4 regions of the Paraburkholderia pallida genome follow, and region 3 is predicted to be linked to each of the others. Evidence: riboswitches for the same ligand, from Rfam matches in the RefSeq annotation. Region 3 holds a riboswitch; each other region holds the start of a gene.
The links. Region 3 has a riboswitch for cobalamin ahead of E1956_RS34245 (HoxN/HupN/NixA family nickel/cobalt transporter). Riboswitches for the same ligand answer to the same signal wherever they lie in the genome.

Region 1 (7,898 bases), 500 kb from region 3:
CCGCGACGGTGAGCATGGGCAGGCGGCCGAAGTTCGCGAGCACGAGCACGCCCTCGCGGACTTCGATCACACGGCGGGACGGCAAGACGATACCGGTCCCGGCACGCGCGCCCGCCTGTGCGTCGGCGCCTGAATGCATCTGCACGATTTGGACTCGTGCATTTATAGCGCAGGGACCACTCCCCCTCGAGTTGCCCCGCAAGTGCTGCTTTATCGATAAATCGCCACGACGGGTGCGTCTCCCACGCGGGCATAGCCACGATACATGCCCTCGGTATTGAAGGGCAGCGTGACATTGCCGCGCGCATCGACCGCGATCAAACCGCCCCGTCCATCGATGCGCGGCAGCCGCTCCATCACGACGTTCGCCGCGGCGTCGGCGAGCGTCGCGCCGCCATAGCGCATCTGCGCAGCAACGTCGTAGGCCGCGACCATGCGCATGAACATCTCGCCCGAGCCGGTCGTGGAGACGGCGCAGGTAGCGTCGTCGGCGTAGCAGCCCGCGCCGATCAGCGGCGAGTCGCCCACGCGGCCCGGCTGCTTGTTGGTGACGCCGCCCGTCGAGGTGGCGGCAGCGAGATGCCCGTGAGCGTCGAGCGCGACCGCGCCCACCGTGCCGTGCTTGCGGTTCGGATCGATCGGCTCGTGCGGCAGGCCGCCATCGCCGGCTGCGGTCTGGTCCGCCGATTTGTCTGCCGCGCGGTCTGCCGCCTTGTCCAACGCTTTGTCCACCCCAGCCGCGAGCGTCGCGCCGTCATGGTCGAGCATCGCGCGCTGCGCACCGCGCGCGAGCAGCCACTGCCGGTGGCGCGCGTCGGTATGAAAATAGCCGAGCTCGACGAATTCGAGCCCCTGCGCTGCCGCGAACGCTTCCGCGCCCTCACCCGTGAACAGCACGTGCTCGCTGTGCTCGAGCACGCGGCGCGCGGCGAGCACGGGATTGCGCACGCGCTTCACGCAGCACACCGCGCCGGCTTCGAGCGTGCGGCCGTCCATGATCGATGCGTCCAGCTCATGCGTGCCCGCCGCCGTGAAGACCGAGCCGTGGCCCGCGTTGAAGAATGGGCAGTCCTCGAGCAGGCGCACCGCTTCGGTGACCGCGTCGAGCGCGCTGCCGCCATCGGCGAGAATCTGTTGCCCGGCCGCCAGAATGCCGCTCAGCGCGGCGAGGTATTGGGCTTCGGTTTCGGCGGCCATCGCGGTGCGCAGGATCGTGCCCGCTCCGCCGTGAATGGCAATGACTGGGCTGGCGTTCATGACTTGCTCCTGGAGCGCGAAGTTTCGCGGGGGGATGGGTTCGAAGGCGCCGCTGCCGGGAGGCTCGCGGCCGCCGACACGGCGGACTCGGGCGTCAGCCAGGGCAGCACCGACTCGGTGATGGTGGCCGCGGCCTCGACCGAATGTTTCGCGCGCAAGGCCACGGCGTCGCACAACGCCTCGATCACGGCCAGCACCGCAGCCTCCGAGTTCGCGGCGAGCCGGCGTTCCGCGCGCACCAGCAGCGTCAGGTCGGCAAAGCGCGCGAGCGGCGAATCGCTGCTGTCGGTGAGCGCGAGCACACGCACGCCCAGATGCGCGGCGCGGCGCGAGAGCTTGATGGTGTCGTCGACGTAACGGGGAAACGCGATGCCGATCAGGAGGTCGTCGCTGCCGGCGCCGAAGAGCCGGCGCGCGGCGTGCGTCGGGCCACCGATGGTGGACAGCGTCTGCACGTTGTCGAGGTAGGGCAGCAGCGCGAGCTCCATGAGTCCCGCCAGAAATGCGCTCGTGCCGGAGCCCACGATAAAGACACGCCGCGCCTTCATGATGGCGTCGACGGCGGCGGCCGCCGCGGCGCTGTCGATCGACTGGCGCGAAGCACGGAGGTTGACTTCGGCCTGCTCAAGCGAGGCGCCGAACAGCTCGGCGCCGCTCGTAGGCGACTCCTGCGCCGTGCGCAGCCGCTCGACCGGCGCGAGCGTGGCCTCGAAGCCGCGCACGAGCGCCTCGCGAAACGCGGGATAGCCGTCGAAGCCCAGCGCGCGCGCGAAGCGGTTGGCCGTGGCCACCGAGGCGCCCACGGCGTGCGCGAGCTCGTCGATGCGCATGGTCGCCGACTGGAACAGATTGGCGAGCACATACTCGGCCATGCGCCGATGGCCAGGCGTGAGGTCCGGCATCGCCGCGTTCAGGCGCGCGACGATTTCGGCATCAGGTGAATCGGACGTCAGCGGATGGGGTGACCGTGCGGCCATGGGGAACCTGGGCGTGTCAGCATAACGATGTAAATATAATTACACGCCAGCCCTCATCTGAAAATTCGTTTTCATCGAGACAAGGGTTTATCCCAGGTAAGCCATTCGTAAAAACGCCCGGGTTCCTCATCGGAACACCGGGCGTCTGGACATCTTCGCAACACCTTCAAAGCACTTTCACGAACGCGCGTCGGGCGCGCTCAGTTGGGGCTCACAGCGAGCTGCAGCGGCTCACAGCGCGGCGGCCACGGCCTTGCCCACGTCGGCCGTCTTCGCTGCACCGCCCATGTCCGGCGTGCGCGGGCCTTCCACGAGCACCTTCTCGATTGCCTGCATGATCGCGTCGTGGGCGGCCTTGAACTGCTCGTCGCCGTTGCCGAGGAAGTCGAGCATCATCGCGCCCGACCAGATCATCGCGATCGGGTTGGCGATTTCCTTGCCGAAGATGTCGGGCGCCGAGCCGTGTACCGGCTCGAACAGCGACGGGAACTTGCGCTCCGGGTTCAGGTTCGCCGATGCCGCGAGGCCGATCGTGCCCGTGCAGGCGGGGCCGAGGTCGGAAAGGATGTCGCCGAACAGGTTCGATGCCACCACCACGTCGAAGCGGTCCGGCTGCAGCACGAAGCGCGCGCAGAGGATGTCGATGTGCTGTTTGTCCCACTTCACGTCCGGGTAGGCTTCGCCCATCGCGGCCACGCGCTCGTCCCAGTAGGGCATGCTGATCGAGATGCCGTTGGACTTCGTGGCGGCCGTGAGCTTCTTGCGGCCGCGCTGGTTCGCGAGCTCGAACGCGTATTTCAGGATGCGGTCCACGCCTTGGCGCGTGAACACCGACTCCTGCAGCACGAATTCGCGGTCCGTGCCCTCGAACATCTTGCCGCCCACCGAGCTGTACTCGCCCTCGGTGTTCTCGCGCACCACGAAGAAGTCGATGTCGCCGGGCTTGCGGTTGGCGAGCGGGCACGGCACGCCGGGCAGCAGGCGCACGGGGCGCAGGTTCACGTACTGGTCGAATTCGCGGCGGAACTTGAGGAGCGAGCCCCACAGCGAGATGTGATCGGGCACCTTGTCGGGCCAGCCCACGGCGCCGAAGTAAATGGCGTCGAAGCCCTTGAGCGTAGCGAACCAGTCGTCGGGCATCATCTTGCCGTGCTCGAGATAGTAGTCGCAGCTCGCCCAGTCGAAGTGCGTGAATTCGATCTTCAGGCCGAACTTCGCGGCCGCCGCCTCCACCACGCGCACGCCCTCGGGCATCACTTCCAGGCCGATGCCGTCGCCGGGAATCGCCGCGATCTTGAAGGTCTTGCTCATGTCTCGTTCTCCGTTGCCTGGCACGCCTGGATTGGCGCGCTCTCCGTGACTGCAAGGATGCCTCAAAGGAGGCTGGAGATAAGCCCCCGACGTGTGGAGACATTGAACACGAAATGTGAATAATCGGGGGGCATGGCTGGGGCGGCCAGCTGCGCCCTTTCAAGCGAGGCTTGGCTGCTTGTCTGGCAGGACGGCTCTGAGTATTTAATCTGAAATCTTGTTTTCGCGGTGGTCCGCGAGCGTTGCCCCTGTGCGGGGCGGCACCTACTTTTCTTTGCAGCCGCAAAGAAAAGTAGGCAAAAGAAAGCGGCTCAAACCGCTAGTGTGACGCCGTCCCCCTCTGCCCTGTATATCGGAGCGGCTCCGGGGCATCCGTCACCCCGCACACTCCGCCTTAGTGACAAGGGGCTCATTCTTCCCGCCACGCGCTACGCACGGGCGGAAGGGGCTGCAAGGAAAACCGGGTGGGCTGCCTGACGAATACGCGGGAGTGCTGCCGCCTAATATGTTGAATTCCTACTAATGCGCAAAAGCGCCTCCATGTAAATCCACTGGAGTCCTACCGATTTTCGAGAGTGCTTCCATGAAAATACGCTGGAGCCCTACGAGTACGCGTACATCCCCATGGTTTTGGAAATGCCCTACGGCGCGCGCAGCGCCGCCGGATGGATGAACCCTTAGTCACTCCGGCGAGTAGCAAGTGGTGGCAGACGCCCCGGAGCCGCTCCGCTATAAGGCGAGTGGGGGACTGCGTCACACTGGCGGTTTGAGCGGCTTTCTTTTGCCTACTTTTCTTTGCCGCGGCAAAGAAAAGTAGGTGCCGCCCCGCACAGGGGCAACGCCTGCGGCCCGCCGCGAATACAAGTTAAGGCCAACGCGCCAAAAAACCCACACCAAACCAGCGTGCGACGAGCCGCACAGGCTCAAAGAACATTTTCGCAACGCCCAATCCGCAATGAGTTGACGCGCGCAAGGCGCGCCCCTTACCCTTGCGCCCTGATGGTTCCCGGCGACGGGATCAAAAGGGAACGCAGTGGGCGCACATGCGCCACGAGTCTGCGGCTGCCCCCGCAACTGTGAGCGGCGAGTCCATGCCGAACGTGCCACTGGGAAACCGGGAAGGCCGGCAAGGGGCGTCGACCCGCGAGCCAGGAGACCTGCCATCGACCGAGGTCCAAGCAGCCGCAAGGGGCGGGGTGTCCCGAAGCGCCAGCACCGCATGCATGCGGTCGCCCGTTGCATGGACAGCCCGACCTCAGGATCAGTCGCATGTCCACCACCATGATTGAAACGGTTCCCGCGCAGAGAACCCGCCGCCGCGTTGCCGGCACTTACCCGATTTCCGGCCCTGCCAACCAAGATGTCCGCCGGACCACGCTGCGCCCACTCGCGGCCGCCTGCGCCTTCGCTGCATGCGCATGGCACGGCGCGTACGCCGCCGACGGCGCGCCACCGGCGCCGCTATCGCCCGCCGAAGCTTCCAGCACTTCAGCCACTTCCGCCGACGACACCGGCACCACGCTGCCGAACATTCTCGTGGTGGGCGACACGCAACATCTGCCGCAATCGTTCGACCAGCGCTACGCGAGCACCCAGGTGCTCACACGCGAGGACCTCGACCGCCTCTCGCCCGCCGACCCGAGCATCACGCAGGCGCTCGCGACGCTGCCGGGCGTGACCGTCTCGCAGAGCGGCGGTCCGGGCTCGCTGACCTCGGTGAGCATTCGCGGCTCGGCGGGCAATCAGGTCGCGGTCTTCATCGACGGCATTCGCGTGGGCTCCGTCACGACCGGCGAGGCCGAGTGGGCCGATCTGCCAACGGAGGCGTTCGACCGCGTCGAGGTGATCTCGGGCCCGGCCGCCGCCTCGTTCGGCGCGGACGCCGTGGGCGGCGTCGTGCAACTTTTCACGCGTCACGCGTCGAACCTGCCGAATCAGACGACGGTTTCGTTCGGCGGCGGGTCCAACAAGACCTTCGACACGCAGTTGCGCACCTCCGGCACCGTGCCATCGACGGGACCGCTCGCGGCGCTTGGCGGCCTCACCTACTCGCTCGGGCTGCACGACTACAACACGGCAGGCATCGACGCGACACGCCCCTGGGCCTACGGCCACGAGGACGGCCGCAATCCGTATCACGCGCAGGACGTGAATGGGCGGCTCGGCTACGCGCGCGACAACTGGTCGATTTCCACGTTCGCGCTGTATCACCGCTCCGATCTTTCCTATGACAATGCGGGCGGCAACGACCGGCAAGCCGATTATCAATTGACGACCGGCGTCGCGTTCCACCTCGACATCACGCCGTTTACGCAATTCGACCAGTCCGTGGGTTACGCAACCGATCGGCAATTCATCTACTCGAACGATCCCACGATACCGACTGACGAATTCAACTCGACGCGTTTTTCCACCTCGACCTCGATCACGCATCAGGAGACCGGCCACACGCTGTTCGGGCTGCCGCTTTCGGGCGAAACCAAGCTCGCCTACGACTTCTCGCGCGAGCTGGCATTTCTGCCCGTCGATGTCCCGAGCGGCCTGCCCGCACGCAACGACTCCGCCGTCTCGCTGCACCAGTCCACCACCCTTGGCGACGTGACGCTGTTCCTCGCCGGGCGCCACGAGATCGTCCAGGGGCAGAGCGTCAATACCGGCAACGCCGCGCTCTCGTGGGCGATCACGCCGGTCTACACGGCGCGCGTTTCGTACGGCAACGCATTCCGCCTGCCGACGTTCAACGACCTCTATTACCCGGGCTACGCGAACCCCAATCTCCAGCCCGAGCGCAGCGACAGCGTCGAGGCGGCGCTCGACGCCAACACGTCGTTCGGCACCTTCACGGCGGCGATATACGACACCCGCGTGCACGACCTGATTACCTACGATTCGCAGACCTTTCTGCCGGTGAACGTCGGGCGGGCGCACATCCAGGGGATCGACCTCTCGTACAAGGGCACGCTCGGCAAGTCCACGCCCGTGAGTCTCGCGGTCGGCATTCTGAATCCGCAGGACGTGACCGACCAGACCTGGCTGAACCGCCGCCCGCGGCAGACCGTGAGCCTCAGCGTCGACCACACGTGGGACGAATTCAATCTCCATGCATTGAGCACCGGCGTCTCGCTGCTCTACGGCGGCTCGACCTATGACGATCAATTCAATACGCTCTATTTACCGTCGTATACAACGGTGAGCCTGCGAGCCTCGTATAAGGTGAATACGCACCTGATGCTGTCCGCCTCGCTATCGAATCTGTTCAACCGGCAATACATGACTGCCTACGGCTATAACACGCTGGGCCGGACGGCATTCGGGAAACTCACTTATACGTTCTGATGCCAGGCGGTGCGCCGCTCGCGCGGCGCACCGCCTGCACTCACGAAATCCACTCGGCGTGCAGTTTCTCGGTCTCGCCCAGATAGTCGAGCACCCAGCGCAGCACGGGTGGCGTTTTCTGGCCGTACCATGCAACGCAGCATGGGCTAGGCGTCTTGGGATGCGCGATCGCCTTCTCGATCAGGCGGCCGGACTCGACGAAGGGCCGCGCGAGATGCACGGGCATATAGCCGACGCCAAGCCCTTCCACGAAACAGTTGATGGCGCGCTGCCAGTCCGGCACCACGAGCCGCCGCTGGCCGGGCAGCAGCCAGGTGTCGCGGCGCGGAATTTCGCGCGAGGTATCTTCCAGACAAATCGCCGGAAACGTGGCGAGCACCTCATTGGTCAGCGGCGACTGGGCAGCGGCGAGCGGATGATTCGGACTCACGAGAAACGCCCACTCGATCGCCCCCATGTCGCGAAAGCAGAATTCCCCGCCAACGGGCACCGCCGTCGTCGCACCGATCGCAATATCGGCGCGCCCCGTGGCGAGCGCCTCCCACACGCCGTTGAACACCTCGATGCGCACGATCAGCTCCACGTTGTCGAAGTGCCGGTAAAAATCGGCCATCAACGCGTTGATGCGATGACTCGACACGATATTGTCTAACGCAATGGAAAGACTCGGCTGCCAGCCATTGGCCACGCGCAGCGTTTCGCGGCGAATTTCCTCTATTTTGTTCAGGACGCCCCGCGCTTCGTTCACGAAATGCTGCCCGGCTTCGGTGGGCACCACGTTGCGATGCAAGCGCCGGAATAGCACGACGCCCAGTTCCTCTTCAATGTTGCGCACCGCGTAACTCACGGCCGAGGGCACCCGGTGCAGCGTCCTGGCTGCGGCGGTAAAGCTGCCGGTTCGCGCGATCAGCTCGATGAGCTGGAGCGACTCGATAGACAGCACTTCACGTCTCCTTGCTGTGAATTCCTTTGAAGGCACGCGTGAAAATATACCGTTTCACGTTCGATCCGCGCAGA
Region 2 (7,898 bases), on a different contig from region 3:
TCGTGCTCGGCATGCCGCTCGTGCTGGCGTGGATTGTCATGTGGGTCGTGCTGACCGCGGCCATCATGGGCATCGTCTACAAGCTCGATCCGGCCAATCGCATCTCGCCGGACGCCGAGGTGCGATCATGAGCGCGCTCATCATCATTGCGGCGATCACCGTGGTCGCGCTCTATCTGGGCATGCGCGCGCGCCGTGGGCACGACATGAGTCTCGAGCAATGGTCGGTGGGCGGACGCAGCTTCGGCACCGCGTTCGTGTTCCTGCTGATGGCGGGCGAGATCTACACCACCTTCACGTTCCTCGGCGGCAGCGGCTTTGCCTACGGCAAGGGCGCACCCGTTTATTACATCCTGGCTTACGCGACGCTTGCGTACATCCTTTCGTACTGGATGCTGCCGCCCGTGTGGCGCTATGCGAAAGAGCACCGGCTCGTCTCGCAGCCGCACTTCTTCACGCGCAAGTACCAGAGCCCCGCGCTCGGCGTGCTGGTCGCGTGCGTGGGCGTGGCCGCGCTCGTGCCGTATCTCGTGCTGCAATTGAAGGGCCTCGGCATCATCGTGACAACGGCCTCGTACGGCGCGATTTCGTCGACGGCGGCGATCTGGATCGGCGCGGTGGTGGTCACGGCCTACGTGATCGTCTCGGGCGTGCGTGGCTGCGCGTGGAATTCGGTCGTCAAGGACACGATGATTCTCGCCATCGCGGTGTTTCTCGGCATTTATCTGCCGGTTCATTACTACGGCAGTCACGCCGAAATGTTCCGCGCCATCGACGCGGCCAAGCCCGGGTTCCTCAGCTTCCCCGCGAAAGGCCAGAGCGTGACGTGGTTCCAGTCCACTGTGCTGCTCACGGCGCTGGGCTTCTTCATGTGGCCGCACACGTTCGGCTCGGTTTACACCGCGAGGGACGAGCGCATTTTCCGCCGCAACGCCGCGATCCTGCCGCTCTATCAACTGATCCTGCTGTTCGTGTTCTTCTGCGGATTTGCTGCGGTGCTCAAGGTGCCGGGCCTCAAGGGCGGCGACATCGACCTGTCGCTGTTCCGGCTTTCGCTGCAGACTTTCGATCCATGGTTTCTCGGCGTGATCGGTGCGGCGGGCGTGCTCACCGCGCTGGTGCCTGGGTCGATGATTCTTACCACAGCCTCGACGCTGCTTGCCAACGATGTCTATCGCGGCGCGCTGATGAAGAACGCCGACGATGCACGCGTTGCGAAGCTCGCGCGGTTTTGCGTGCCGGTGATCGCGCTCGTTGCGGTGGGTTTTACGCTTAGGGGCGGCGAGACTATCGTGGCGCTGTTGCTGATGGGGTATAACTTTGTTACGCAGTTGTTTCCGGCGCTGGTGTGCAGTCTCGCTGCGCGTAATCGTGTTACGAAGCAAGGGGCGTTCTGCGGGATTCTCGCGGGCGTGTTGGTGGTTGTGATTACCACAGTGCTGCATGTGAGCGTCGCGCAGTTGATTCCGGCTGCGCCTGATGCGCTTAAGGATATTAATATCGGGTTTCTTGCGCTTGGGGTGAATATTGTTGTGCTTGCAGCTGTGAGTGCGGTTACGCAGCCGCATGCGCATGCGGATCATAAGCACGCTAGCGTGCATTGAATTTTGATGATGGTCTTTTAGCGGTGATGGGCGGCGCGGTTTTGCGCCGCTTTCTTTTGGGGCGCTCGGAGTTTTGCGCGGTAACTTGTTTTCGCGGCGGGCCGCGGGCGTTGCCCCTGTGCGGGGCGGCACCTACTTTTCTTTGCAGCCGCAAAGAAAAGTAGGCAAAAGAAAGCGGCTCACACCGCTAGTGTGACGCCGTTCACCACTGCCATGTATGTCGGAGCGGCTCCGGGGCATCCGTCGCCTCGCACACTCCACGTAAGTGACAAGGGACTCATCCTTCCCGCCGTGCGCTACGCGCGGGCGGAAGGGTCTGCAAGGAAAACCAGCGGCGGGCCGGCGATTGCGTTGGGGGTACCATCCAGTAAATGCGAGGCGTGCTGACCGGTAAATGTACTGCAGTGCTAACCGATTAATACACTGGAGTGCTAGCCGGTGAATACACTGGAGTGCTAGCCGGTGAATACACTGGAGTGCTAGCCGGTGAATACACTGGAGTGCGAGCCGGTGAATGCACTGGGGTGCTAATTGGTGAATGCGTTGGGGCGCTAATCGGTGAATGCACGGGCGTGCGGGCTGGCGAATGCGTGGGCGAGCCGTCGAGCGAATATATTTGAGCGCGACAAACGCGTGTACATGCCACTGGTTCTGGATATACCCCACGGCGCGCGGAGCGCCGCCGGATGAATGAGCCCTTAGTCACTCCGGCGAGTAGCAAGTGATGGCAGACGCCCCGGAGCCGCTCCGATCAAAGTCGAGTGGTGAACTGCGTCACACTGGCGGTTTGAGCGGCTTTCTTTTGCCTACTTTTCTTTGCCGCGGCAAAGAAAAGTAGGTGCCGCCCCGCACAGGGGCGACGCTTGCGGCCCGCCGCGAAAACAAGTTACCGCGCAAAACCGCAATAAACCACCCCAATTTCCAAGAAATCAAATTTTCAAAAAAAAACTTACCGCTTAGACGCGCCATAAAGCGTCGACTCAGCAAACCCCTCAGCAGCAAGCACGCGCCCGACAATAATCAGCGCCGTGCGCTCGATATCAGTACTCTGAACCTTAACCACAATATCCGCGAGCGTACCGGTCACGCGTTCCTCATCCGGCCAGCTCGCGCGATAAATCACGGCCACCGGACAATCATCCCCATAATGCGGCCGCAATTCCTCCACAATACGCGCGATATGACGCACACCCAGGTGAATAGCCATCGTCGCACGATGTCGCGCCAGGTCACCTAGCGCCTCACCCTCAGGCATCGACGTCTTCGTCGCATAGCGAGTAAGAATCAGCGTCTGCGAAATACCGGGCAGCGTAAGCTCGCTACCAAGCGCCGCTGCGCACGCTGCTGTCGCAGTCACGCCCGGCACAACCTCATAAGGAATCCCAAGCTCGCGCAGCCGACGAATCTGCTCACCAATCGCACCATAAAGCGACGGATCACCCGAATGCACACGCGCAACATTGTGGCCCAAAGCGTGCGCGCTCTCCAGCAGCGCGACAATCTCATCGAGCGTCAGCGGCGCAGTATCCACCACCTGGTGCGCGCAATGCCCCTCGAGCACGGCAGGCGGCACGAGCGATCCCGCATACAGAATCACGGGACAACTGCGCACGAGGCGCTGCCCTTTCACGGTGATCAGCTCAGGGTCGCCCGGCCCCGCGCCGATGAAGAAAACAGTCATGCGTTGAAACTCCGCTGAATGGGTCAGATGTGCTGCACCACGTTGCCAAGCACGTCGATCACGTCTTGCACCGTGGTGAATTCCCGTTGCGCTGGCGGCAGCGCGGGCCGCCGCATCATCACCACGGGCAAGCCCAGCTCGCGTGCGATGGCGAGCTTTGCCTCGGTGGCGTCACCACCGCTGTTCTTGCTCACGATCACATCGAAACGCCCCGCCTCGCAAAGCATGCGCTCGCCCTCGAGCGTGAACGGCCCGCGCGCGTCGATCACGCCTGCACGCGCGTGTCCCGCGTGTGCGTCCAGGCAGCGTACCGTCCAATGCTGATGCATGGGAACCTCGTCGAGATGCGCGAGCGGTTCGCGTCCGAGCGTGAAAAGCACGCGCGAAAACGGCGCGATAGCTTCGATCACGCCCGCCCAGCCGTCCACCATGCGCCAGTCGTCGCCACGCTGCGGCTGCCACGGCGCGCGGCGCAACGCCCAGTACGGCACTTGTGCCGCCGCGCTCGCGCGCGCCGCGTTCGCGCTGATCTGCGCCGCGTAGGGATGCGTGGCGTCGAGCACCAGCGCGATGCGCTCTTCGGCGAGATAGCGCGCGAGGCCCTCCGCGCCGCCGAAGCCGCCCACGCGCACGGCACACGCCAGATCGGCGGGCACGCGGCCGAGGCCCGCAAGGCTGTACACATGCTCAGGCCCAAGCGCACGGGCAATGCGCAAGGCGTCGCCGGTGCCGCCCAGCAGCAGAATGCGCGCCGTCATGGCTTCACGGCTTCGTAAAGCGTGACGGGCAGCGCCTGGCGCCACGTATCGAAGCGCCCGAGGGGCTCGGCTTCGCCAACCCCGATCCGCGTGAGCGTGCCGCCGTGCTGCGCGCGCCATGCCACGAGTGCCGCCTCGCTCTGCACGGTCACGGCGTTCGCTACGAGGCGGCCACCGGATTTGAGGCGCGCCCAGCAGGTTTCGAGCACGCCCGGCACAGTCACGCCGCCGCCGATGAACACGGCGTCGGGCGCGGCAAGACCGTCGAGTGCGTCGGGCGCGCGGCCCGCCACGAGTTGCAGCGCCGGCACGCCGAGCGCGTTGCGGTTGTGTTCGATGAAGCGCTGACGCTCGCCGTTCGATTCGATGGCGATCGCGCGGCATGCCGGATGAGCGCGCATCCACTCGATGCCGATCGAGCCGCTGCCCGCGCCCACGTCCCAGAGCAGCGCGCCAGGCGTGGGCGCGAGGCGCGCGAGCGTGAGTGCGCGCACGTCGCGCTTGGTGAGCTGGCCGTCGTGCAGATAAGCGTCGTCGGGTAAGCCGGGCGTAAGTGTCCATGCGCGCGCCGGTGCCTCGCCATTGGCCTCGCATTCGAACGCGACGAGGTTGAGCGCGGCGGTTTCATCGGCATGCCATGCGTCGGCGCGGCCTTCGATGCGCCGCTCGAGTGAGCCGCCCAGGTGCTCGAACACCGTGAGCCGCGTCGCGCCGTAGCCTTGTGCCGAGAGTAGCGCCGCGAGCGCCGCGGGCGTGCGCCCATCGGCGCTCAGCGCAAGCACGCGCGAGCCCGCGTAGAGATGACGCCAGAGCCCGGCGAGCGGCCGGCCGACCAGCGAGACCACGGCCGTCTCCTGGAGCGCCCAGCCGAGGCGCGCCGCCGCGAGCGAGAGCGACGATGGCGCAGGCAGCACGTCCATCTCGCCCGGCGCCACGTGACGCGCGAGCGTCGCGCCCACACCGTAGAACATGGGGTCGCCGCTCGCGAGCACGCAGACGCGCTCGTGCGTGGCGCGCAGCGCGAGCAGCGGCTCGACGCTGAACGGCTGCGGCCAGGGCTCGCGGCGCGCCTGCATGCGCGCGGGCAGCATCGCCAGATGGCGCGCGCCGCCCGCCACCGCCGCCGCCGCGAAGAGCGCGCGCCGCGCCTCGCGCCCGAGCCCCGCGTATCCGTCTTCGCCTATGCCGATCACCGTCAGCCACGCCCGCCTGCCCTGCATCCGCTCTCCGTTTCGCATTGCACGCGGGCCGCACTGAATCGCGGAAACGCGCTGGAAAACGGGCATAATACCGCTTCCGCCGGCGCCTGAAGGGCGAAAGCTCGAAGGCAGCTTTGCATGAGCCCGGAGTCAGCGCGTTGCATGGGGTTGGAGTCAGTGCTGAAGCACTAACTCCAACCGACAGCTGAAGCGCTCACTCCGGATCGCAACAAGGGAACACAGCGAAGCTGTGGCCGCCCCCGCGACTGTGAGCAGCGAGACCGCATCCATCCAGGCCACTGGTTTTACCGGGAAGGCCGATGCGGTTGACGACCTGCGAGCCAGGAGACCTGCCGGCCGAAAGTTTGTTCGCGCGCGTCCAAAGCCTGGCGGGGTGTACCGGCTTCGATCGCAGCGCGCGGACGTTTTCGCGTTGTCGCGCTCCCGCATGGCGCCCCGCAATCGCCGCTTCGCAGCGCGGTCGCGGCGGCATGCCCGAGCGCGCGATGCATGCACGGTGTCCCTTGAATCACGACTCGAAGCCCGCTTTGGCTCCTGCTGCGCTGGCCGCGGCCCGCCGTTCGGCGTGCCCGGGTCTCGTGCGCGTGGTCGCGGCGCGCGACGGCGGACTGTGCCGCATCCGCCTTGCGGGCGGCGCGCTCACGGCCGCGCAGGCGCATGCGATCGCCGAGGCCGCGCTCACCCATGCGAGCGGCACGCTCGAGTTGACCAACCGCGCGAATGTGCAGGTGCGCGGCGTGCGCGCGGGCAGCGAGACAGCACTCACCGAGGCGCTAGTGGCGGCGGGTCTGGGGCCAAACGCATCGGCGCACGCGCACGGCGACCTCTGCGCCGCCGACGAATTGCGCAATCTGATGCTGAGCCCGCTGGCCGGACTCGATCCCGACGCGCTCATCGACACCACCACGCTCGCCGCGCCCATCGTCTCGATGCTGCAGAGCGAGCCGCGATTCGCGGCGCTCTCGCCCAAGTTCGCGCTGCTGCTCGACGGCGGCGAGCGTCTCGCGGCGCTCGATCATCCGCATGACATCTGGCTCGCGGCCGCGCGCAACGCAGATGACGTGCGCTTCGTATTCGGCCTCGCCGGCTGCGTTGGCGACGGTGCGCTCGGCGGCGTTGCATCCGCACACGCGCCCGCGCTCATTCGCGCGCTGCTGCATGCGTTCCTCGACTTCGCGGAGCCCGGCCAGACGCGCATGCGCGAAGTGCTCGCATCGCACGATGCCGATGCGATGCTCCAACGCGCACTTCATCACGCCGATTTCCCCATCGCGTGCAACGATGCGGGAAATGAAACGGCATTGCAGGCATGGCGACGCGAGCCAGTCGACCTCTCGTTGCGCCTCGGTGCACATGCACTCGACGGACTCGCCATCGCTCACGCGGACGCCAAGGGCTACGCCGGCTGCCAGCCGCCGCTCGCACGGCTCGATGCCGCGACGTTGCACGCGCTCGCCACGCTTGCGGAAGAACACGGCGACGCGACGCTGCGCGTCACGCCCTGGCAAGGCGCGATCTTGCCGAACGTGGCGCAACGCGCCATGCCAGAAGTGCTCGACCGCCTGCGCGCGCTCGGCCTCGTGTGCGATAGCGCCGACCCGCTCGCGCGCACGATCGCCTGCACGGGCTCGGCCGGCTGTGCGAAGAGCCGAGCCGATACCAAGGCCGACGCGCTGCGTCTCGCCGCGCAGCTGCCGCCCGGTGTGCATGTGCACTTGAGCGGCTGCGAACGCTCGTGCGCGGCCGCGCATCAAGCACCGTTTACGCTGCTCGCCGCCACGCCCGGCCACTATGACCTTTACGAGCGCGACCCAGCCGCCGCCCCTTTCGGGCGCCTGGTCGCGCGCAACCTGACGATTGAAGCCGCCGCGCGCACCCTCGCGCAGCGGCCCCGGAGCACCCCCGATGTCTGACTACATTCGCGACGGCCAGGCGATCTATTGCGAGTCGTTCGCGACGATCCGCGCCGAAGCCGATCTCTCGCACATTCCCGCCGACCTAGAAAAGCTGGCCGTGCGCGTGATCCACGCCTGCGGCATGGTCGACGTGGCCGCCGACCTGGCGTTCTCGCCCGGCGCGGGCCGCGCCGGCCGCACGGCGCTCGCAAACGGCGCGCCCATCCTCTGCGACGCGAAGATGGTCGCCTTCGGCATCACGCGCGCGCGCCTGCCTGCCAGCAACGCCGTGATCTGCACGCTCGACGACCCCGCCGTGCCCGGCCTCGCGCGCGAGCTCGGCAACACGCGCTCGGCCGCCGCGCTCGAGCTGTGGCGCGAACACCTCGAAGGCAGCGTGGTCGCCATCGGCAATGCGCCCACCGCACTGTTTCACCTGCTCGACATGATCGCGGCCGGCGCGCCGCGCCCCGCGCTGATCCTCGGCATGCCGGTGGGCTTCGTCGGCGCCGCCGAGTCCAAGGCCCTGCTCGCCACCGCCGCGCACGGTGTGCCGTTCGTGGCCGTGCACGGGCGGCGCGGCGGCAGCGCCATGGCCGCCGCCGCCGTCAACGCACTTGCTTCGGAGATCGAATAAATGTCCATCAAAGGCCGTCTTCACGGCATCGGCGTTGGCCCCGGCGACCCCGAGCTGCTCACGCTCAAGGCGCTGCGCCTCCTGAAGGCCGCGCCCGTGGTCGC
Region 3 (7,898 bases):
CCGCCGCGCTCGCCGCCGACAAGATGGCGGAGATGATTGGCGATTCAGGCGAAGTCGGCGTGATCGTGCACGACCAGACCAGCCGCACCGGTATCGATCGCCGTGATGGCTTTCTCAACGAGATGAAGACGAAGCACCCGGGCATCAAGATCGTTTCCGTGCAGTACGGCGGCGGCGACCACCTGAAGTCGGCGGAAATCGCCAAGGCGATGATTCAGGCCAATCCGAACATCAAGGGCATTTTCGGCGCCAATGAAGGTTCGGCGGAAGGCGCGGCGATCGGCGTCAAGGAATCGGGCAAGAAGTTGGTGCTGATCGGCTATGACTCGGGCAAGGAGCAAAAGGACGACATCAACTCCGGCCTGATGGCGGGCGCGATCACGCAGAACCCGGTTGGCATTGGCAAGTGCGTCGTCGATTCCGCGGTGAAGGCGCTCAAGGGCGAGAAGCTGCCCAAGAAAGTCGACACGGGCTTTTACTGGTACGACAAGACGAATATGACCGATCCGAAGATCGCCGCGGTGCTTTACGACTGAGCGGGTGTGAAAGCGCGTCCTGAGGGGACGCTTCGACGCTGGGTAGGCCAGCGCCGAAGGCAAGTCCCCCGCGCTTGAGATGCTGCTCGACACGCGCCGCCGGACAGCCGCCACGCGGGCTGATCGCGATTGTGGCTCGGCGGCGCCCGATTTGCCGTTCTTGAAAAAAGATCACTCTGAGTGATCTTTTTTCGTTATTGCTATGCCGCCGGGTTGGCCGGCAGGTCGTCGTAGCCTTTCATCCGGTAGATCGCAAACGAAAGGAGCCACGCCAGAATGAACACGCCGATGATAATGAAGCCGAGATCATTGAAATTGTCGTTGAGCATGCCAATGACGTCCCAGAACGCACCTTTGAGGTTGAACTGGTCGCCAAGCAGGCCCAGCGTTTCGATGCCGCCGATCAGCACCGCAACGAGCACCGAGACCAGCGTGATCGTGAGGTTGTAATAGAGCTTGCGGATGGGGCGAACGAACGCCCAGTCGTACGCGCCGAGCATCAGCACGCCGTCGGTCGTGTCGACGAGCGACATGCCCGCGGCGAACAGCACGGGAAACACCAGCACGACCGACATCGACACGCCTTGCGCAGCCTGGCTCGCCGAAATGCCGAGCAGGCTCACCTCCGTTGCCGTATCGAAACCGAGGCCGAACAGGAAGCCGAGCGGCAGCATCCACAGCGGTCTCGACACCAGACGGAACAGCGGCCGGAACAGCCGCGCCAGCAGCCCGCGGCTGTTGAGCAGCAGATCGAGATCGTCGTTGCTATAGGGCTCGCCGCGCCGCACCTTGCCGAACGCGCGCCACACGCCGCGCAGGATCACGATGTTCATCGCGGCGATCAGAAAGAGAAACAGCGCGGACACGCTCGTGGAAATGACGCCGCCAATGTCCTTCCAGGCCTCGACACGGCTTTCGAGCGCGGCGGCCGTCGCGGCCACGGCTGCCGCCACGATCAGCACCACGGCGGAGTGCCCGAGCGCGAAGAAGAAGCCGACGGTCACGGGCCGCTGGCCATCTTGCATCAGCTTGCGCGTGACGTTGTCGATGGCGGCGATATGGTCGGCGTCCACGGCGTGACGCAGTCCGAAACCATAGGCGAGCAGGCCGGTGCTCAAGAGCAGCGGGTGCGCATGGAACGCGATGAAGGCCCAGATCCAGGCGCCGATATTGAAGGCTGCGAGAACGACGTAAATGCCGGCGACGCGGCGGCGAAGCGTTCCTTGCACGGGAACGGTTTCGATAACAGTGGACATGAGACAGATCCTGAGGTCGGGCTGTCCTTGCAACGGGCGACCGCTTGCGGCGGTGCTTGCGCGCCGGGACACCCCGCCCGTTGCGGCTGCTTGGACCTCGGTCGATGGCAGGTCTCCTGGCTCGCGGGTCGCCGTCTCGTGCCGGCCTTCCCGGTTTCCCAGTGGCCTCCTTCGGCACGGACTCGCCGCTCACAGTTGCGGGGGCAGCCGCAGACTGAAGGCATGTGCCTCTACTGCGTTCCCTTTTCATCCCGTCGCCGGGAACCATCAGCGCGCAAGCGTAACGGCCGCCTACCCGGCGCGTCAACCGTAAGACGAAAACCGGCGCGAACAAATCGCTATTCCCTTCGCATTCCATACGAATAGCTTACGAAATGAATTGCATGCCTGTGATGGCCAATGCGTTCGCGATTCCGCGAGGGAGGCTGATCCCGCCTATCAGACGACCCTGCCTGTCTGGCGCGGGCGTTGCGTGCCATAATTCGGCGTCTCCACTCCACTTGCTCACCTGCGCGCGCCATGTTCCGCGTCCGTCTCCAGAAGCTCGGCAGCCTGCTTGGATTGCTTGCAATCCTGATGGCCACGCTCGCGCCGACGGTTTCGCAGGTGCTGGCGTCGCATCAGCAGTTGAGCAACGCGCTCGCCACCTATTGCACGGTGGAGAGCGCCGCCGATCCGGCGGGCCACGACAGCCAGCCGGCCCATTCGGCGATGCCGCACTGGCAAGCCTGCGCATACTGCGGGCTCCTCGCCCACGTGCCCGCGCTCACCGGCGGCGCGATCGCGCTTGCCGTCATGCTGCTGGTCGTGCGTGTAGCCGCGCCGCAGGCGTGGGCCGAAGTTCGCGCCGCCTTCGTTCACACCGCGGCGCAACCCCGGGCGCCTCCCGTTTTCTCCTGATTCGTCGTGCTATCAACCGGGTGCCGCATTGCGCAACGCGCAGGCGGCCGCTGCTCGCGCACGCACGCGACGGCCACCCACGACAACTGGAGAAAACAACATGCTCAACCTTTTCAGGCAACAGGCGGCGCCCGTGCGCGCCGCGCTCTTTGCCGCGGGCGCAATCGCGTCTCTTTCGGCGTCCTCCACCGCATCCGCTCACGCGGTCGTCGGCGACCGGGTCTTTCCGGCGACGATGGCCGTCGACGATCCCGGCGTCGGCGATGAATTCAACCTGCAGTACAGCCACATCAAGACGCCCGACAGCAACGGCAACGACATGAACGTCAACACGGTGTCGTACGAGTGGGACAAGCTGATCACGAAGAATCTCGCGTTCAGCATCGCGAGCGACTATGTGGGCCAGAACTCGCCGGACGGCAACGCGAAGGGCTGGGATGACGTGACCCTCGGCGCCAAGTACCTCGTCTATGCGAACCCGGAGCACGAGTTCATGGCATCGGTCGGGCTGCTCGCCACGATCGGCGGCACCGGCGCCAAATCGATCGGAAGCTCGTTTTCGACATTCACCCCGACCGCCTATTTCGGCAAGGGCTTCGGCGACTTGCCCGCATCGCTCGGCTACCTGCGCCCGTTCGCCATCACCGGCACGATCGGCCCGAACCTGACGACGGCCTCGTCGGACCAGGGGCCGAACTCGCTGGGCTGGGGCTTGACGCTGCAGTACAGCATTCCCTACCTGCAGCAGCAGGTGAAGGACCTCGGACTGCCTCAGCCGTTCGCCAACCTGATTCCGGTCGTCGAATTCCCGATGAGCACCTGCACGGCGGGTGCATGCGCGGGTCAGACGACGGGCACGATCAACCCGGGCCTGCTCTGGACGAACCGCTACGGGCAGTTCGGCGTCGAGGCACAGATACCCGTCAATCACGCGTCGGGCACGCATACGGGTATCCTGGTGCAAGCTCATCTCTACTTTGACGACATGTTCCCGAACTCGCTCGGCAAGCCGCTGTTCTGACCCAGGAGGACGCTACTCATGAAACTGCACACGACCACACGCGGCGCCGTTGCCGCCATTCTGATCGCTGCCTGCCAGCTCGCGCACGCGCATGCCTACCCGACCCATCAGGCGCCTGGGGCCGGCTCGACCGTCCCGGCTTCGCAGAAGGAGGTCGCGATCGACTTCGACGACGGGCTCGAACCCGCGTTCAGCTCGATTACCGTCACGGACGCGAAGGGCAGTGCCGTCACCAGCGGCAAGGCCGTTGTCGACCCGTCGAACAAGAAGCACATGTCCGTTGGGCTCAATCCCCTGACGCCGGGTGTCTATACGGTCAAGTGGGTTGCCGTGGCCGATGACGGGCACCGCACGCAGGGGCACTACACCTTTACGGTGAAGTGACCGTGGAGCCGCTCGTCGCCGTGCAGATCGCCGTGGCGGCCCTGCAGAATCTGCTGTTCGCGATGGCGGCCGGCTCCCTCGCGTGCGCCTTGATGGGCAAGCGCAGCGGCATCGCTGCGTCCGCCGCGCTGCGCAGCGGGCAGGCGGGTCTTGCGATCGTGCTGACGCTCACGGCACTCGCGTACCTCTGGCTGCAGGCGGCCGTGATGAGCGGCTCGCCACTGGCCGGGGCAGGGCCGGCGGTCACTGCCGTGCTCACGCAATCGCACTATGGCGTCGCGTGGTCCGTTGGATTCATTGGCGCGGTGCTGGCGGTGTTGAGCCGCCTCTCGGACCGTCGGGGCCTGCCGCTGTTTGCTGCCGGCCTCATCGCGTGGGTCGCGGGAAAGGCTGCGGCCAGTCATGCAGCCGATGCGGGCGACTTCTCGGCGCGAGAGCTCATCCACGTCGTGCATCTTTGCGCCACGGCGCTGTGGGCCGGCAGTGTGATCGTGGCCGGCCTGCTGGCGCGGCGTCTGTGGCGCGTCGCGAGCGCGACGGCGGTGCAGCGCGCGGCGTTTTGCGCGGCGTTGTCCCATCTCGCGACAGCCGCGCTCGTGATCGTGCTCGTCACAGGCTTCTATAACGTCGTGCAGGATACGGCGCATGCCGACGCGCCGCTCGTTCACACGCCGTGGGGCCATATACTGGCGGCCAAGCTCGCCTGCGTTGCGCTCGCAATCGCATTGGGCGGCTGGAACCGCATGGCGGTCCTGCCCGTGCTGCGCACACGCGCGGAAGAAAACGACCCGGCATACGGCGCTGCACAGCAGCGCTTCGACACGCTGCTGGCGATCGAGGCGGTTGCCATGGTTGCCGTGCTGGTGCTCGCGGCGGTGCTGGGCCATACCGCGCCCGGCGGCGGCTAGCATTTGCGCGCCGCGCAAGCCGCGGCCACCGAGCGTGAACGGCGTTTGCATCGGCGTCAGCATCCGTGGCTTGCGTCGAGTCCGCGTGTGCCTCAGAACGCGTAGCGCAAGCCAGCAAAGATGCTGCGCCCCTCGCCCGGATAGAAGATCGCCGTCGAAGCCGTGCGCGCGTCGGCAACGGTGCTGATGTCGCTCACGTAGCGCTCGTTCGTGAGATTGCGCGCGTCGATATAGACCGACAGGCCGTTGCGGAAGTCCCATCCCGCCTGCACGCCGAGCAGGGTGTAGCCGGGCACGCGCAGCGTGTTGGCGTCGTCGGCCCAGGCGCCCGCGGGCACCCAGTCCACCGACGCCGAGATATGGAAGCCATCGGGCCGGGAATAGCCGAGCGCGGCACGCACGACATTGACGGGCACGCCGGCGATGCGGTTCGAGCCGTATTGCGGGTCGTCCTTGAAGCGGAAGTCGCTCAGGTTCCACAGGCCCGAGAGCGTGATCTTGTCGCCCGCGCCGCGCCGCGCAATGTCGCGCAGCAGATCGACCGATACGCCTGCCTCGATGCCTTGCAGCACGGTCTTGTTGGCGTTGAAGGTCGAGGCGGGAATATTCGGGTCGGTCGTGTATTGCAGCAACTGGTCGCGCACGAGCGAGCGGTATGCCGTGACGTCCCAGCTCACGCGATCATGCGTGCCGCGCGAGCCGAGCTCGACGGTCCAGGCATGCTGCGAGGCGAGCGGCGTGAAGCGCGTCGTTCTGCCGAAGGTCTGCGTGAGGTCCGTGAAGTCGGGCACGTCCTGGCTGCGCGTGATGTCGGCGAAGGCCTGAATGTCGCGCGCCGGCTGCCAGAGCACGCCGAGCTTCGGATTCACGCCGCTGAATGTCTCGCTCGTGGACTTGTACGTGGGGTCCGCTGCGAGCCCGCCGTGATCCACGTACTCGCGCACGTCGCGCAGCGCCTTCACGCCCGCCATCAGCGCGACCGTCGGCAGAACGAACAAGCGGTCCTCCAGATACGCCTCGTAGTTGTAGGCGTTCTGGGACGCATTGAGCGTTTGTGTGCCCCGTTCGCCGGAGACGTTGACGTACTGGCGCGCCTGGGTATTGCCGCCAAAGAAGCGCGCGCCGGCGATGATGTCATTGCGCATGCCGCCGATATCGAGCTTCGCGGTGTAGCGCGGCGCGAATCCATAGGTCCAGCCGTCCTGATCGAGAACCTGGAAGATCGGATGATAGAGGCTCTTGTGGATAGCCCAGGTATCGAAGGTCAGTTCGCCGGTGTCGAGCTTGAGCGTGGTGCGGTTCGCAATGCGCTCCGTGCGCGTGTTGCGCGCCTGATCGCCGGCGACGGCGCCAGGCGCGGCTTTGGTGGGATTGTTGAGCGCATCGGAGAGCGACAGCGTGCCGGGCAGCAACTGGTTCACGACATAGGCCCCCACGTAGAAGCGCGTTTCGAGCGTGGGACTGAAGCGATAGCCGATGTTGGCGTTGAACTGCTGGTAGTTGCCGGTTGCATGATCGCGATAGCCGCCGGAATGGTCGCTCGAAAACGTGGCGATGAAATCCAGCGGCCCAATCACGCGCGAGAATTGTGCGCTGCCGCGCACGGTGCCAAAGCTGCCGCCTTCGAGGCGCACGATGTTGGGCACTTCGGCGGTATAAGCGGTTGGCGTGAGGAAATCGATTGCGCCGCCGAGCGTCGACGCACCATAGGCGAGCCCGTTGCCGCCCTTGTAGACCTCGGCGGCCTGTAGCGCGAGCGGGTCGATCTGGTAGTAGTCGCCGCTGCCGTCGGCCAGGTTGGTGGGAATGCCATCCTGAAGAATCTCGAGGCCGCGTGTGTGATAGCTGCGCGCAATGCCTGATCCGCGAATCGACAGGCGCAGCTCCTGGCCGTAGCGGTCCTGCACGAAAACGCCAGGCACGTCCTTCAGGACGTCGCGCAGTGTAAACGCGTAAGTGTTTTCGTATGTACTGCTATCGACAAAGCCGACCGAGCCGGCCGTCTCGTCGAGCGAGCGCTTCGCGTCCGTCACGGTCTGCGAGGTGAGCGAGTGTGCGCTCCGATCGCTGACGACCACGGGAGGCAAGATGTTTTCAGAAGCGGGCGCGGCAGGGTCGGCGGCGTCCGCCCAGGCGTGCGAGGCAAGAAGGGCAATGGCGCCCGAAATGGCGGCGCGAAGTCGAGTGGGCTGGAACATGATGGTCTTGTCGGTTGATTGAAGTTGTTGTATGAGCGACGGACGTACGCAGACGCGACGCGCAGTCAGGCGGCGTCGAGTGACGGTCTGTGGCTGGAATCGGGCAAAGGCGCGGCCAGCCAGCGGCCGGTGCCGCGGGCCGAAACGGACCGAATTGCAGCGATGTCGTGTACGGGTGTCTGTGCGAGCGCGCCCGGCTAAAGCAGGCGTGGCGAGGGGCGATCAGCGCGCTGGGACACGGCAAGCGTGGTGGCGCGCGTGATCACCCGCACGCCTTGCGGGCGCGCAGTGCAAAACAGACGGAACCGGGGATATCAGCGCGGGGCTGGAGGCGCGCGCGGCCGTCCCGAGGGGAACGCGCCAAGCGGCGTGAAACGGGTGGACAGCGTGGAAACGGCGGCGACGGTAACGAGGGTGAGAATGGGCAGCAAGACGGCTGGGCCCGGCGACATGCTCACGTGCGTACCGAGCAAATCGCAATACCCGCATGCGTTCAGCGCCCCGGCCGGCGAGCCGTGTTGGCTCACGCCGGCATCGAGCGTCGTGGAGCACAGCGCCGCGACGGGTTGATGCTCGCGCCAGGCATCGACCAGTTGACTGACCAGCGGCGCGAGCACGATGAGCCACATGGCGATCAGGCCAAGCCATGCAGTCGTTCGTGTGCGGGCGCGAGGGTTCATGTCGGTCAGGTCAGG
Region 4 (7,898 bases), on a different contig from region 3:
CGCGCGCCGCGTGCGGCAAGTCTTGCATGGCTTCTTCGAGCGCACCCGGCTTGCCGTCGCAAACGCCAGCGAGCCATGACGCCGCCAGCGCCTCGAGCCGCTCGCGCGTATCGCCCGCGTGGCGCCACGGCGCGTCGCTCGCCTGCGCAAGCAGCGCGGGCCGCGGCCCAGTCCATGGCGCGGCCCAGTCGACGCTTGCCGGATCGAGCAAATGGTCGATGCCGAGATCGCGCGCGAGCGCGTCGATGAGGCCCGCGTTCGCGCCCTGCCCGTCGCCGCACGGATAGCGTCCCAGCGCGAGCAGCGTGTCGCGCCGCTGCACGCCTTGCGGCGAAATGCCGAAGGTGTGCAAGCCGTCGCGAATCTGCGCTTCTTTCAATTCGCAAAGATACGCGTCGGCGCGCGTAAGCAGTTCGTCCTCGGCCTGCTGATCCTGCGGTGCCGCGATGCTCAGCTCCTCGTGCAGGCGATGCTCGATGATCGTCGCGAGTATCGTCTTGCGCAACAGCCTGGCCCGGCGCGGGTCGACCATAATTGCTTCGTAATACTCATCGACCTGGCGTTCGAGATCCTGCAGCGGGCCGTAGTTCTCCGCGCGCGTGAGCGGCGGCATCAGGTGATCGACGATCACGGCCTGCGCGCGGCGCTTTGCCTGGCTCCCCTCGCCCGGGTCGTTGACGATGAACGGGTACAGATGCGGCAGCGGCCCGAGCACCATGTCGGGCCAGCAGGACTCGGCAAGCGCCACGCTCTTGCCCGGCAGCCATTCGAGATTGCCGTGCTTGCCGACGTGCGCGATCGCATCGATGCCGAAGGTGTCGCGCAGCCAGAAGTAGAACGCGAGATACGCGTGGGGCGGCACGAGCTCGGCATCGTGATAGTTCGCGTAGCTGTCGTCGCCACGCGAGCGCGAGGGCTGGATGCCGACGAACACCTGGCCGCAGCGCCAGCCCGCGATCATGAAGCGGCCTCGGCGCACCGTGGGGTCCTGCTCGGGCGTGCCCCAGCGCGCGATGAGCGCGTTCTGCGCCTCCACGGGCAATTGCGCAAAACGCTTGCGGTAGTCGTCGAGCGCGAGGCTCTGCCACGCGGGACGCAGCGCGCGCGTATCGGGATCGTTGGTCACGCCCTGCGTGAGCGTGTGCATGAGCGCCTCGCCGTCCTCGGGCAGATCGGCGACGCGATAGCCCTCGTCGCGCAGCATGCGCAGTATCCCCACGACCGATGCCGGCGTATCGAGCCCCACGCCATTGCCGATGCGCCCTTCGCTCATCGGATAGTTCGCGAGCACGAGTGCGAGCTTCTTCTGCGCATTCGGCAACTGGCGCAGCCTGCACCAGCGCCGCGCGAGCTCCGCGACGAACGCCACGCGCTCCGCATCGGGCTGATAGCGGACCACGTCCACCTGGGTCGCCTTGCAGTGGTACGCGAGGCCCTTGAAACTGATCGCGCGCGTGATCACGCGGCCATCGACTTCGGGCAGCGCGATATGCATGGCGATGTCGCGCGAATTGAGGCCGTGATTGTCGTTGACCCAGTCGTCGCGGTTACCGCCACTCAGGATCACCTGGAGCACGGGCGCATCGCCCGCGATCGCGAGTGTTTCGGGGTCGTCGAGCGACGAGGCCGCGAACGCGGTGGTGTTGAGCACGAGCGAGACATCGTGCTCGAGCGCGAGGCGGTCGAGCACGTCGCGGCTCAGCGCGTCCTTGAGCGACGTGATGGCGAGCGGCAGCGGATTGATGCCGCGTTCGGCCAGCGCGTCGATGAGCGCATCGAATGCGGCCGTGTTGGCGGCCTGCAAATGCGCCTTGTAAAACAGGATCGCCACCACGGGTGCGCCCGGCTGCCAGCGCGCGCGCCAGTCGTCGATGGTCGCGATATCGCGCTGCGGGTGATACAGCGCGGCGGCGGGCAACACCACGGGCGGCGCGGGTTCGCTGCCCCACTTGAAGGCCTGCCACGCGAGCGCGCGCAAAAAGCCTTCGGCGTTGGCCGCGCCGCCTTCGCGCAGATAGCGCCACAACAGCCGGCAGAACTCGGGCTCGGCGCGGCTCTTCGCGATCAGGTTCGGATCTTCCTGCAAGTCGCCCGAAAACATCGCGAGCAGTTGCCCGCGCTTTTGCGCGAGCGTGACGACCTGTTCGATGCCGTAAGGCCAGTACGTCTCGCCGCCCAGATGATCGACGACGACCACGCGCGCATGCTGCAGGACATCGTCGACATAAAAGTCCACCGAGGCGGGCTGGCGCAGATACGTGACGTTCGCGAGCCGCACGCTCGGGAAGCCCGCGGGCAGGCGCGGCACGACGCTCGCGAGCAGGGCGAGCGTCGTGTCGGCGGAACTGAGCACGACGATCTCGGCAGGCTGCTGGTCGATGCGGACGACGCCCTGCGTGTCGTCGACGAAGCCGCCCGGCGTGGTGCGCAGCAAATGCATGGCGTTCTCGCGTGCTTCTGTGTATCAGTGAGTCAGTACGTGCAAGTTCGAGTGCATACGCACGCTCATTGCGCCGGCGCGGTCTGCACCGAAGCGAGCGCGGCATCGAACGCGCGTTGCAGCACCGCCGCGTCGAGATCCTCGCCAATCAGCACGAAGCGGCTCACGAGCGGCTGCGCCGCGCTTTCCTCAGCATTCCAGCTGCGGTCGAAGTAGCTGTCGAAGCGGCGGCCCACGCCTTGAATCACGAGGCGCATCGGCGCGCCCGGCAGCGCGGCGAAACCCTTCACGCGATAGATCGTGTGCGCGTCCACGAGCTTTTGCAGCGCCTCGATCGCGGCCTCGCGCGAGCTCGCGCTGCCCTGCACGACGACCGAGTCGAAGTCATCGTGATGATGGTCGGGATCGTCGGCGGAACCGTGATGGTCGTGGCGCAGATGGATGCTCTCCTCCGAAGCCGCCTCCAGGCCGAGCAGCGTGTGCAGATCGAGCTGGCCATGCTGGGCGCGCACGATCTTCACTTGCGGCGGCAACTCCTCGCGCAGGTCTTCGATGAGCGCTTCCTGCGCCGCGGCGTCGATGAGATCGGTCTTGTTGAGGATGACGAGGTCGGCCGCCGAGAGCTGATCTTCGAACAGCTCGTGCAGCGGCGACTCGTGATCGAGATTCGGATCGGCCTTGCGCTGCGCATCGACGGCCTGCGGGTTCTCCGCGAACTGGCCGCTCGCGGCGGCGGGACCGTCGACCACGGTCACGACCGCGTCAACGGTGAACGCGTTGCGGATCGACGGCCAGTTGAAGGCCTGCACGAGCGGCTTGGGCAGCGCGAGGCCCGAGGTCTCGATCAGCACGTGATCGATCTCGCCGCGGCGTTCGAGCAGTTGCTCCATCACCGGAAAGAACTCTTCCTGCACGGTGCAGCACAGGCAGCCGTTGGCGAGCTCGTAGAGCGCGCCGGCCTTTTCGTTGCCGTCCTCGTCGCAGCCGATGCCGCAACCGCGCAGGATCTCGCCGTCGATGCCGAGCTCGCCGAACTCGTTGACGATCACGGCAACGCGCAGCCCGCCCGCGTGCTGGAGGATGTGCCGCAGCAGCGTGGTCTTGCCGCTGCCCAGAAAGCCCGTGACGATGGTGACGGGGATCTTGCGCATGTGCTGCGTTTGCATGAAGTGCTCCTTCGGCTCGCGGCCGCAGGTGGGATGCGCCGCGTAACGCTCGCGCGCACGTCCTTGCCTGGCGCCGTCAAACACGGCGCGGCCTGCACCGCGCGCGCCTGCCGGCCCACGCAAGGCGCACCGGCAGCAAGGCTGCGCGAAGGCGAAGCGTGGCGTGCCGCGAGGCTTGCACAACGGTGAAACGCAAAGACGCGCGACGAGCGAAGCCCGGCTGACGCATGGAAATCATGGACCCGGCGCCGCAACCCCGCAGCGCGCGTCCCTCGTATCTGGCCGGTATCCGGACTGACGAAGCGCCGCTCCACCTTCCCGCGCGGCAGGCCTCGCGGCCCGCCTGCGCAGTGGCATCACACATGCCATGCATGCTTTGAAGCGGCTTGCATCGACCTTGCGGCCGACGCGCTCGTTGTACCGTTGCGGGTGCAGTTCAGGTTGGCCATGCCCGTGGCGGGATGGCTCCCTGATTCCCGTTTAACCGCGTGCAGAACGTAAGCGCACGCGAGCACCAGAGTGCGTGCGAGTGTAGGCGTGGGCCGCACTCGCGTCAACCGGCGAGTGCGTTGCAGGAAGCGCGCAGCGGCCGCTCGCGTGGCCCGTGCATGGCCTGCGCAGAGCCCTTTGCGTGCGCTCCGGTTTTACCCTTGGCGCGCCGCGGCCCGTGCGCGAAGGCCGGAATGCGTGTGCTATCGTATGCGCGCATCCGGAGCGCATCGCATGCACGCCCTGGCGGCCATGCCAGGCAATGCGTCCTGCTCTGCGCACGCCACGCCTTCGAACTCGCGCATTCCCGTGAACCGCTCCCTGCTCCCCGACGCCTTGCCCGCCGCCCCGGCATCAGTGCACAATCCAGCGCCGCTCGCGCTGGGTCTCGGCTGCCGCAGCGGCGTGACGCTCGCGCAGGTGGAGGCGGCCGTGCATGTGGCGCTCGGCGCCTGGCCGCTGGCAAGCGTGAAGGCCGTGGCCACGCTCGACGCGAAAGCCGCGGAAGCCGCCCTGCTCGCGTTCTGCGCCAGGCATGCGCTGCCGTTGCAGGCCTTCGCGCGCGAAAGCGTGAACGCCATGGGCGTGCAGTCCGCGGTTAGCGTGGCGGCGTATGCGCGCTTTGGCGTGGAGGGCGTATGCGAGCCGTGTGCACGGCTCGCCGCACGAGGCGGCCCGCTCGTGCGCGGCAAGCTCGCGCTCGACGGCGTGACCGTCGCGATCGCGGCTTTCGCCGAGGCGTCACAGGAAGACACCCAAACCGGCGCACAAGCCACCGCATGAATCGGACACGCTGCAGGCGCGCACAGTAACGCACCACAGCGCGCCGCAATCGAAACAACATTCCCGGCCCGAACCGCACGAAGAACCGCGACGAAGACCGCAACACAGGACACACCCGCGACGATGAAAACCGATCCCGAATCGCACCAACGCATGACCGAGCGCCGCCGCGAAGGCCACGAAAAGAAGCAGGCCGCCGCGACGCACGAAAAGGGCCTGCTCATCGTCAACACCGGCAACGGCAAGGGCAAGAGCACGGCGGCGTTCGGCATGGCCGTGCGCGTGCTGGGCCATGGCATGAAGCTCGGCGTGGTGCAGTTCATCAAGGGTGCGCTGCATACGTCCGAGCGCGATTTCCTCGGCACCATCGCGCACTGCGACTTCATCACGATGGGTGACGGCTACACCTGGAACACGCAGAATCGCGACGCCGACATCGCCACCGCGCGCAAGGGCTGGGACGCCGCGAAGCGCATGATCGAGAGCGGCGAATACGGCATGGTGATCCTCGACGAGCTCAACACGGTGCTCAAGTACGAGTACCTGCCGCTCGACGAAGTGCTCGGCGTGCTCACCGCGCGCGGCGCCATGCAGCACGTCGTGGTCACGGGCCGTCACGCGCCCGATGCGCTGATCGAAGCCGCCGACCTCGTCACCGAAATGCGGCTCGTGAAGCATCCGTACCGCGAGCAAGGCGTGAAGGCGCAAAAGGGCGTGGAGTTCTGACGCGATGGCAGCGATCGCAGCAACGGCAGCCGCGCTCGCCTGCCCCGCGCTCTTCATCAGCGCGCCGGCATCGGGCCAGGGCAAGACCACGCTGACCGCGGGCCTCGCGCGCCTGCACCGGCGCATGGGACGGCGCGTGCGCGTGTTCAAGACCGGCCCGGACTTTCTCGATCCGATGATCCTCGAGCGCGCGAGCGGCGCCCCCGTGATGTCGCTCGACTTGTGGATGGTGGGTGAAGCGGGGTGCCGCGCTTTGCTCGCGCAAGCGGCTTCGCAAGCGGATCTCATCCTGATCGAAGGCGTGATGGGCCTCTTCGACGGCACGCCCAGCAGCGCCGATCTCGCCGCGAAATTCGGCGTGCCGGTGGCCGCCGCGATCGGCGCGAATTCGATGGCGCAGACCTTCGGCGCGATTGCGTTCGGGCTCGCGCGCTATCGCACCGACGTGCCGTTTCATGGCGTGCTCGCAAACCGCGTGGGCTCGCCGCGTCATGCGCAAATGTTGCAGGAGGGGCTGCCCGCCGATATCCGCTGGCTCGGCCACGTTGCGAGCGACGCGGCGTTTTCGCTGCCCGACCGGCATCTCGGCCTGCACCAGGCCAGCGAGATCGACGATCTCGATGCGCGCATCGAACGCGCCGCCGACGCCCTCGCGCAAACCGCGCTCGCGCAATTGCCGCCAGCGGTCGAGTTTCAGGCGAGCGAGGCGGATCCCCTCGCGAGCGTGCCTCGCCTGCTCGACGGCATGCACATCGCCATCGCGCGCGATGCCGCGTTTTCGTTCATCTACCCGGCTAATCTCGCGCTGCTCGACGCGCTGGGCGCGCGCGTGAGCTTTTTCTCGCCGCTTGCCGACGAACCCGCACCCACGTCGGCGGATGCCATCTATCTGCCCGGCGGCTATCCCGAGCTACACGCGGCAACGCTCGCACGCAACACGTGCAGCGCAGATTCGTTGCGCGCGCATGCAATTGCGGGGCGCTCGCTCGTGGCCGAATGCGGCGGCATGCTGTATCTGCTCGACGCGCTCACTAGCGTCGACGGCACGCGCACGCCGATGCTCGGCCTCTTGCCGGGCGAGGCCGTCATGCAAAAGCGCTTTGCGGCGCTCGGCATGCAGCGGCTCGACGGCACGCACGGGATGCTCACCGGCCACACGTTCCATTATTCGCGCGTGAGTACGCCGCTCGCGCCTGCGCTACGCGCACGCCATGCGCAAACGGGCGCGGACGGCGAGCCGCTCTATCGGCACGGCTCGATTGTCGCGACCTACATGCACGCCTATTGGCCATCCAACCCGACCTTCACGGCCGCACTCTTCCATGGCACAGCCTTTTGACGAAGCCGAACGCGCGGCGGTCTACCGCGCGATCTACGAACGGCGCGACATGCGGCACTTCACGCCCGGCCCCGTCGATGCCGCGGTGATGGCGCGCCTGCTGGACGCCGCCCATCACGCGCCGAGCGTGGGCTACATGCAGCCGTGGCGGATCGTGCGCATCACCGACGCCGCATTGCGCGAGCAGTTGCACGAGACCGTCGAGCGCGAGCGCCTCGCCACCGCCGACGCGTTAGGCAAGCGCCGTGACGAGTTCATGAAGCTCAAGGTGGAAGGCATGCGCGAATGCGGCGAACTGCTCGTCGTCGCGCTGATGGACCGCCGCGAGACACACATCTTCGGCCGCCGCACCTTGCCGGAGATGGACCTCGCCTCGGTGGCCTGCGCGATCCAGAACATGTGGCTCGCGGCGCGCGCCGAGGGGCTCGGCATGGGCTGGGTGTCGATCTTCGACGTGGATGACGTGCGCACGCTGCTGCGCATGCCGGCCGGCGCGAAGCCCGTGGCGATCCTCTGCGTGGGCCATGTCGCGGAGTTCTATCCGAAGCCGATGCTCGAGATGGAGCATTGGGCGGAGCGCCGGGCACTCGGCGAATGCGTGTACGAAAACCGTTGGCCTGACCTGCACGCCGAAGACGCGCCGCAAGGCGAAGACGCGCCGCAAGGCGAGAACGCGGGCACGGCTGACCACTAGCCCGGCATGCCCGACCAGCTCATGCCGGGCACGCAACGAGGTCAGGCGCCGAAAGTGACCGCCTCGATATTGTTGCCGTCCGGGTCGATGAGAAAGGCGCCGTAGTAGTCGGGACTGTAGTCGAGCCGCAGGCCCGGTGCGCCGTTGTCCACGCCGCCCGCCTCGATGCCGGCAGCGTAGAAGCGGTCGACCTCGGCGCGGCTCGCGGCAGCGAACGCCACGTGCGCGCCGCGCGGCTTGTCGGTGTTGCTGACCGGCACA

Region 1: linked by a shared signal. The riboswitch ahead of E1956_RS32130 (TonB-dependent receptor domain-containing protein) and the one ahead of E1956_RS34245 (HoxN/HupN/NixA family nickel/cobalt transporter) in region 3 are both predicted to bind cobalamin.
Region 2: linked by a shared signal. The riboswitch ahead of cobG (precorrin-3B synthase) and the one ahead of E1956_RS34245 (HoxN/HupN/NixA family nickel/cobalt transporter) in region 3 are both predicted to bind cobalamin.
Region 4: linked by a shared signal. The riboswitch ahead of cobW (cobalamin biosynthesis protein CobW) and the one ahead of E1956_RS34245 (HoxN/HupN/NixA family nickel/cobalt transporter) in region 3 are both predicted to bind cobalamin.

The regions. Positions count from the first base shown of each region.
Region 1 is NZ_CP038150.1:1,246,597-1,254,494, forward strand. Features, by position in the region: partial or broken gene E1956_RS32110 (P1 family peptidase) at 1-124, opposite strand, end outside; gene E1956_RS32115 (isoaspartyl peptidase/L-asparaginase family protein) at 211-1,257, opposite strand; gene E1956_RS32120 (MurR/RpiR family transcriptional regulator) at 1,254-2,234, opposite strand; gene E1956_RS32125 (tartrate dehydrogenase) at 2,466-3,545, opposite strand; cobalamin riboswitch at 4,529-4,724, shown strand; gene E1956_RS32130 (TonB-dependent receptor domain-containing protein) at 4,815-6,881, shown strand; gene punR (DNA-binding transcriptional activator PunR) at 6,922-7,824, opposite strand.
Region 2 is NZ_CP038149.1:1,636,903-1,644,800, forward strand. Features, by position in the region: gene E1956_RS22485 (DUF3311 domain-containing protein) at 1-131, shown strand, start outside; gene E1956_RS22490 (sodium:solute symporter family protein) at 128-1,603, shown strand; gene cobM (precorrin-4 C(11)-methyltransferase) at 2,553-3,284, opposite strand; gene E1956_RS22500 (cobalt-precorrin-6A reductase) at 3,308-4,042, opposite strand; gene cbiE (precorrin-6y C5,15-methyltransferase (decarboxylating) subunit CbiE) at 4,039-5,262, opposite strand; cobalamin riboswitch at 5,431-5,613, shown strand; gene cobG (precorrin-3B synthase) at 5,748-7,175, shown strand; gene E1956_RS22515 (precorrin-8X methylmutase) at 7,168-7,794, shown strand; gene E1956_RS22520 (precorrin-2 C(20)-methyltransferase) at 7,795-7,898, shown strand, end outside.
Region 3 is NZ_CP038150.1:1,750,572-1,758,469, forward strand. Features, by position in the region: gene E1956_RS34240 (ABC transporter substrate-binding protein) at 1-536, shown strand, start outside; gene E1956_RS34245 (HoxN/HupN/NixA family nickel/cobalt transporter) at 737-1,792, opposite strand; cobalamin riboswitch at 1,882-2,075, opposite strand; gene E1956_RS34250 (DUF2946 domain-containing protein) at 2,312-2,692, shown strand; gene E1956_RS34255 (transporter family protein) at 2,793-3,713, shown strand; gene E1956_RS34260 (copper resistance CopC family protein) at 3,732-4,097, shown strand; gene E1956_RS34265 (CopD family protein) at 4,100-5,005, shown strand; gene E1956_RS34270 (TonB-dependent receptor family protein) at 5,098-7,203, opposite strand; gene E1956_RS34275 (DUF2946 domain-containing protein) at 7,518-7,883, opposite strand.
Region 4 is NZ_CP038149.1:1,651,444-1,659,341, forward strand. Features, by position in the region: gene cobN (cobaltochelatase subunit CobN) at 1-2,440, opposite strand, end outside; gene cobW (cobalamin biosynthesis protein CobW) at 2,506-3,606, opposite strand; cobalamin riboswitch at 3,870-4,140, opposite strand; gene E1956_RS22555 (cobalamin biosynthesis protein) at 4,330-4,878, shown strand; gene cobO (cob(I)yrinic acid a,c-diamide adenosyltransferase) at 5,002-5,604, shown strand; gene E1956_RS22565 (cobyrinate a,c-diamide synthase) at 5,609-6,943, shown strand; gene bluB (5,6-dimethylbenzimidazole synthase) at 6,927-7,637, shown strand; gene E1956_RS22575 (VOC family protein) at 7,679-7,898, opposite strand, start outside.